Regions from separate parts of the Paraburkholderia sp. CI2 genome, predicted to be linked through region 1. Evidence: riboswitches for the same ligand, from Rfam matches in the RefSeq annotation. Region 1 holds a riboswitch; the other holds the start of a gene.
What was found. Region 1 has a riboswitch for thiamine pyrophosphate ahead of thiC (phosphomethylpyrimidine synthase ThiC). Riboswitches for the same ligand answer to the same signal wherever they lie in the genome.

Region 1 (3,405 bases):
CGCGAGCGGCACGATGCCGTGCGCCGCGCCGTCGCTTTTCCATTGACTGAGCCAGCGGTCGGCGGGCGGGCAGCTATCGCAGCCCTCGCTGCTGTAGAGCTCGACGAGCGCGACGCGGTGCGCGGGGCTGTGCGTGGTGCATAGGGGCCCGGCCGCGTCGGCCGCACTGATCCCGGAACCGCTCAGCAGAAAAAGCGCGAGGCCGACGGCGGGCGTCGAAAAAGTCGTAAAGCGCTGAAGTATCGAGCGATTGTGCGCGGTCGACATGACGTGCTCCGATCGTAATCTGCACGTTTGTCGAGCCGCGCGGCCGGTTATGACAAGCCTCTTTTAATTTTTTTTCCGGCGCGGGATGAGCCAGCCAAAGCTCGCCCGCGACTCAGTCGTAACTGACCACCACCGTCACGCGCGTGTCCGTATCGGTGCGCTTCGCGTTCAGCGACAGCACGCCGCCCGCGCGATCGACCGCGTAGTGGCCGTCGCGGGCCGTCGCGACGCGCCCGGTGCCATCGACGAAACGCGCCGCCACCAGATCGCGCGACTGCGTGCCGCCGTTCACTTCGAGCGCGACATCGGCCCCGCTGACGACGCCCGGCGGCGCGCTGAACGTCACCGTGCGCGAGAAGCGCTGACCCGCCACGCTCGCGCTACCGACGGCGACGCCAGGGGGCGCCGTATCCACGCTGATCTGTATCGGCGGTGCAACGATCATCCCCACGAACCGGATCACGCCGCCCGTCACCGTCGATGCCGCCGGCGCCGCCAGCGGCGCGGCGAGCAATGCCACCACCGCGACTGTGCGACCGAACGTTCGCCACCGCCTGCTTTCCGCTTTCATGTGCACCTCTTTGTCAATCGGCGCGAGTCGCCTCGCGCCATTCACGCGCCATCCCGCGAATCGCTTCGCCGGAGTGCGGCCTTCGCTGCACTTTGTTTAACGGCAATCCTCTGACTGGCTTGAACGCAATGCGGACCACACCGCTTTCTTCTCGCACCGCACAAAAACGGTCAATCGACGGGCGCGACGTCGCAAACGGAACTGCGTGAGACAGCGTGCTACCATCAAACTTTCGTCTCGCTGCTGCCGCGCGGCCTCACGCTTTGTCGCCCGGCGCCTCTCGATCGCTCTTCCCCAACACCTGGTCGTTTTGCCCGTGACTTCTCTGCGTCGTCCGACTTTCCGTGCTCTCGCCCGCTTGCGCCCATGCCGCGCAGGCGAGTGCGCGCGCGCGGGCGTCGCGTCGCACGGCCCCGGCGAGACGTCCCGAACGGTCCCGCTTCACGCCGCCCGGCGCCCTCGCTGACGCAGCCCGCCAATTCCCAGGGCCGCGTCGCCGGGCACCGGGCTCTCCCATTCGTCCACTCATCCGCCGACCACCCCATGGGTCGTTGCACGCGGCCATCCATGACCGCCTTATCCGGAGTCCTGATGATGAAGAAGATCAAAACCTGCTACCTGACCGAACTCGACGTGACCCGCCTCGAGAAATACGCGGCCACCGACGCCAAGTTGCAGCACATGCTCGACGATGTGCTCGAACGCGCGGTGATCGTCGACTCGCACGACATCCCCGCCGACGTCGTCACGATGAACTCGCAAGCCACGCTGATCGACGCGGCGAGCGGCGAACAAATGACGTGGACCGTCGTCTATCCGCCCAACGCCGATTTCGCGCAAGGGCGCCTGAACGTGTTCTCGCCGGCTGGCCTCGCGCTGCTCGGCGCGCGCCGCGGCGAGAGCATCCGCTTCACGCCACCCAGCGGCGATCAGAAAGTGCTCAAGCTCGACAAAATCCTGTATCAGCCTGAAGCCGCCGACGATTTTTCACTGTAAGGCGGCCGTTCCCTCGCTGTAAGTTGCCCTGTCCGATGCGGTCTCGAATCAAGCATAGGAGATGTCTGGTTTCATCCGGACCAGTTTTTTTGAGTCATTCAGACAGGTTGCCAAACCGCGGGCGGGCGGTGTATCGTGTGCGCTGCTAACGCGGGGGTCCTGCGTAGCGCGGAGCTGGAGGTCCGTGTTGCGTGGGTGAGAAATACCCTTTGAACCTGATCTGGATAATGCCAGCGCAGGGAAGCGTACGGATTTCGCTCCAGCCTCAAGGGCCTCACCTCTGCGCGATTTTCCGACTACTTCCATCTCGGTCTCCTGCTTAGCCGCCCCACTTTGTACGGAGACTTACATGAACGCCAACCCGAAGTTTATTTCCGCCGAAGCCCACGTGGACGAGGCCGCCGTCGCGCCGTTGCCGAATTCGCGCAAGGTCTACGTGACCGGCTCGCGCCCCGACATCCGCGTGCCGATGCGCGAAATCTCGCAGGCCGACACGCCCGACAGCTTCGGCGGCGAAAAGAATCCGCCGATCTACGTGTACGACACCTCGGGCGCCTACTCCGACCCGGACGCCAGGATCGACATCCGCGCGGGTCTGCCCGCGCTGCGCGAGGCGTGGATCGAGGAGCGCGGCGACACCGAGCCGCTGACCGGTCTGTCGAGCAGCTTCAGCCGCGAGCGCGCCGCCGATCCGGCCACCGCGCAGCTGCGCTTTCCGGGACTGCATCGCACGCCGCGCCGCGCGATCGCCGGCAGGAACGTGACGCAGATGCACTACGCGAAGCAAGGCCTCATCACGCCGGAAATGGAATACATCGCGATTCGCGAAAACCAGCGCCGTGCCGAGTACCTCGAGACCCTGAAGACGAGCGGCCCGAACGGCGCGAAGCTCGCCGCGATGATGGGCCGTCAGCACCCCGGCCAGGCATTCGGCGCGAGCGCGTTCGGTCCGAACGGCCTCACCGAAATCACTGCGGAATTCGTGCGCGAGGAAATCGCGCGCGGCCGCGCGATCATCCCGAACAACATCAATCACCCGGAAAGCGAGCCGATGATCATCGGCCGCAACTTCCTCGTGAAGGTCAATGCGAACATCGGCAACTCGGCGGTGACATCGTCGATCGGCGAGGAAGTCGACAAGATGACGTGGGCGATCCGCTGGGGCGGCGACACGGTGATGGATCTGTCGACCGGCAAGCACATTCATGAAACGCGCGAATGGATCATCCGCAACAGCCCGGTGCCGATCGGCACGGTGCCGATCTATCAGGCCCTCGAAAAGGTCAACGGCAAGGCTGAAGACCTCACCTGGGAAATCTTCCGCGACACGCTGATCGAGCAGGCCGAGCAAGGCGTCGACTACTTCACGATCCACGCGGGCGTGCGTCTGCAATATGTGCCGCTCACGGCGAACCGGATGACCGGCATCGTGTCGCGCGGCGGCTCGATCATGGCGAAGTGGTGTCTCGCGCATCACAAGGAAAGCTTCCTGTACGAGCATTTCGAAGAGATCTGCGAAATCATGAAGGCCTACGACGTGGCCTTCTCACTCGGCGACGGCCTGCGTCCCG
Region 2 (3,405 bases), on a different contig from region 1:
GGGGCGCGCGGCGTCGATCGAATCGGACAGCGATTGCAGCGACGGATAGCGCGATGTGCCGAGCAGCACGCGGCTTGCAAAAGTTTGACCGTATAGCGTCAGCGCGTCGGCGGTCTCGTGAGAAGTCATTTGCATCATCCTGGTTTGCCCTCGCGGCTAGAACCGACCGCGTTGCGGCAATGGGTTTTCGGCGACGGTTGTTGCGTTCGGTAAGCGAGAGGCTGGCGCGGTCGCGCTCAGCCGCCCGCGACCGGTTGCACGACGTCGAGCCGGTCGCCCGTTTGCAACGCGCGCGCCGCATGCTGCGCACGCGCGACGAAATCGCCGTTGAGCGCGACCGCGAACGGCGGACGCGCGCCAAAGGCGGCGAGCGCATCGGCGACAGTCGCGCCCTCGGGCAACGACAACGGCTTCTGATTGATATGAATGTCCATGGTGTTCGAATACGGTTCAATCGATGGCGCAAGCGGCATCGCGCGCGGCACGTTGGCCGCTACGCTCGAGCCGGCTCGCACGCGAAATGCTGCTGGAACAGCTCGCTCCAGCGTGAGTCGCGCCGCCAGCCGGCGAATGCGTCGGCATCACCGACGCGGCCGTCGAGCAGCGCGCTCGCGAAGCGCACGGCTTCGTCGGCGACTTCGGGCGCGATCATGTAGCCGTGCCGGTACAGGCCGTTCACGCGCAGCGTGCGCGCGCCGTCCCACAGCAGCGCGGGACGATGATCGGGCAAGGTCGGCCGGCACTGCGAATTCAGCTCGAGAATGCGCGCCTCGCCGAAGCCCGGGTGCACCGAAAACGCCGCGCTCAGCAACTCGAGCGCCGAACGCACGCTGACGGGCGACATGTCCTCGCCCTCCACCTCGGTCGCGCCGATCACGTAGAGGCCGTTCTGCTTCGGCGCGATATACAGCGGGTAACGCGGATGCAGTAGCCGCACCGGGCGCGTCAGCTGCAGGTGAGGCGCATGCACGCGCGCAACTTCGCCGCGGATGCCGCGCAGCGTCGGCAGCACCGGCTTCGCGCCGAGCCCGCGGCAATCGATGGTGATGCCGGCCTCGGGCAGCGATGCGTCGTCGATCGGCGTGTTCCAGTGCGTGTCGACGCCGCGCTCGGCAAGCCCGGCCGCAAGCGCGGACAACACCTGGCGGTTGTCGAGCTGGCCTTCTCGCGGCAGCAGCCAGCCTTGGCTGAAGCGGCCGGCCAACGCGGGTTCGGCGGCGCCGAGCTGCGCGCCCGCCAACGCGACGAAGCCGCCGTCGAGCAACTCGGCCGGCGCGTTCGCACGCACGCGCCGCTCGAATAGCGGCGCCTCGGTGCGATCCGCGTGATGCCAGACGACGAGCGTGCCGTTGCGCTGGAAAAACACCGGCTCCGGCAGTTCGGCAAGCACGCGCGGCCAGCTTTCGAGCGAACTCGCGCCAAGCCGCGTGATCAGCAGCTCGGCGCTCGCGGCCTCTGCCAGCGGCGCGAGCATCGCGGCGGCGACCCACGCGGCAGCCTGCGAACCGGTGGCATCGCCGCGCTCGTAGAGCGCCACGCGATGCCCGTCGCCAGCGAGGCGCCACGCGACCAGGCGGCCGCACAGGCCGCCGCCGAGCACGGCGAAATCGGGTCGGGCGGGACGGTTCATCGCGCGCGCTCCGTTCGACTGCGGTGGGCAAAACCAAAACGGCACGGCTCGCCCGAGGCGGCGTGACGAAGGGAAAAATGCATGTCTGAAGAATAGGCGGTAATCGAGTCCTTTCCGTACGGCCAAAAACGCACGTACCCAGGACGAAACCGGCGGGTGAAGCCGGCCGGTCACGACGTGCACATGTGAGCTGCGCTCGCCGCCCGGCGGGGAATGGAAGACGGTTGCTTCCGGAAACTTCCCGCGCCGGTATTACCCGGATCGGGTGCAAAGGGTCTCTCTCAGCCTCGCCGCCCCGGCATGAAAGTCATGCCGCCTGTGGGCGAAGCACCCCTGTTTCGTCGCAGGTCATTAGACCATAAAAGGCGCGGCGCCCGCAAACCAGCGCTCCGCAGTCGCCACCCCAATTTTGATCTGGCACCGTCTATCGAGATGCCGGTGCGAAGCGGCCCGGCGCTCTGGCACAATGCCGTGACCGGTGCCGCAAAAACGCGGCGCGCGCGACGCTCGTGGCCGCATGCGTGGCGGCGGCAGCGCAGCGGATGCCGGCCCCGAAAATTAATTTTCGCTTAAGGGCGTCACGCCAGAATCGGGCGCCAGTCCGGACTCGCGTTCATCGAGCGTGATGGCGCGATGCCCGGCCAGGTATCGCAGACCCGCGGCAGCCACGCCCTCGCAAAGGGGCCCGCAGTTCGCGGGATCGCCCGACATGGGTCAACCAGATCGGACCCGTACGCCGGAATGGCACTTCGGGTCAGCACTTCATCAGGACGCTCATGACACCACATACTTCCGCCAGCCCCGCGCTGCCGCCCGACGAAAAGGTCTCCGCGTGGACCCTGATCAAGCCCTACTGGGTTTCCGAGGAACGAGGCATCGCGTGGGGGCTGCTCGTCACGATCATCGTGATGAACCTGCTCGTCGTCTGGATCAACGTGCGCCTGAATAGCTGGAGCAGGGACTTCTACAACGCGCTGCAGGCGAAGAACGTCCACGACTTCCCGCACCTGCTGATGATCTTTACCGGACTCGCGTTCGGTTTCATCATCCTCGCCGTGTATGGACGCTATCTGCGCCAGATGCTCGGCTTCCGCTGGCGCCAGTGGCTGACCACCCGCTACCTGAACGAGTGGCTCGACGACAGCGCGTTCTACCGCATCGAGCGCGACCGCCTCGCCGACAACCCCGACCAGCGGATCAGCGACGACCTGCAGTCGTTCGCGACCACCACGCTGTCGCTGACGCTCGATCTGCTGTCGACCGTCGTCACGCTCGTGTCGTTCATCACGATCCTGTGGTCGCTCGCGGGCGCGTTGAGCATCTCGCTCGGCGGCATGCCGCTGCAGATCCCCGGCTACATGGTGTGGGCCGCCGCGCTGTATGCGGTGGTCGGCTCGCTCATCACGCAGAAGGTCGGCCATCCGCTCGTGTCGATCAACTATCAGGCGCAGAAAGTCGAGGCCGATTTCCGTTTCGGCTTGATCCGGCTGCGTGAGAATGCCGAGCAGATCGCGTTCTACAACGGCATGGAAACCGAGAAGACGAACGCGCGCACGCTGTTCGGCCGCATCCGCGACAACTGGTGGCAGGTGATGAAGTACACGAAGCGCCTGACCTTCGTGCTGAGCTTCTACGGTCAGATCGCGATCATTTTCCCGATCGTCGTCGCCTCGCCGCGCTACTTCGCGGGCGCGTTCACGTTCGGCGTGCTGATGCAGATTTCGAGCGCGTTCGGCACGGTCAGCGATTCGTTCTCGTGGTTCATCAACAGTTAT

Region 2: linked by a shared signal. The riboswitch ahead of HDG32_RS21765 (FAD-dependent oxidoreductase) and the one ahead of thiC (phosphomethylpyrimidine synthase ThiC) in region 1 are both predicted to bind thiamine pyrophosphate.

Annotation. Positions count from the first base shown of each region.
Region 1 is NZ_JACHDL010000018.1:80,699-84,103, forward strand. It holds gene HDG32_RS23395 (thioredoxin family protein) at 1-267, opposite strand, end outside; gene HDG32_RS23400 (hypothetical protein) at 380-838, opposite strand; gene HDG32_RS23405 (GreA/GreB family elongation factor) at 1,433-1,834, shown strand; TPP riboswitch at 1,977-2,094, shown strand; gene thiC (phosphomethylpyrimidine synthase ThiC) at 2,184-3,405, shown strand, end outside.
Region 2 is NZ_JACHDL010000016.1:82,197-85,601, forward strand. It holds gene HDG32_RS21755 (thiazole synthase) at 1-129, opposite strand, end outside; gene thiS (sulfur carrier protein ThiS) at 237-434, opposite strand; gene HDG32_RS21765 (FAD-dependent oxidoreductase) at 494-1,630, opposite strand; TPP riboswitch at 1,852-1,975, opposite strand; gene HDG32_RS21770 (ABC transporter ATP-binding protein/permease) at 2,407-3,405, shown strand, end outside.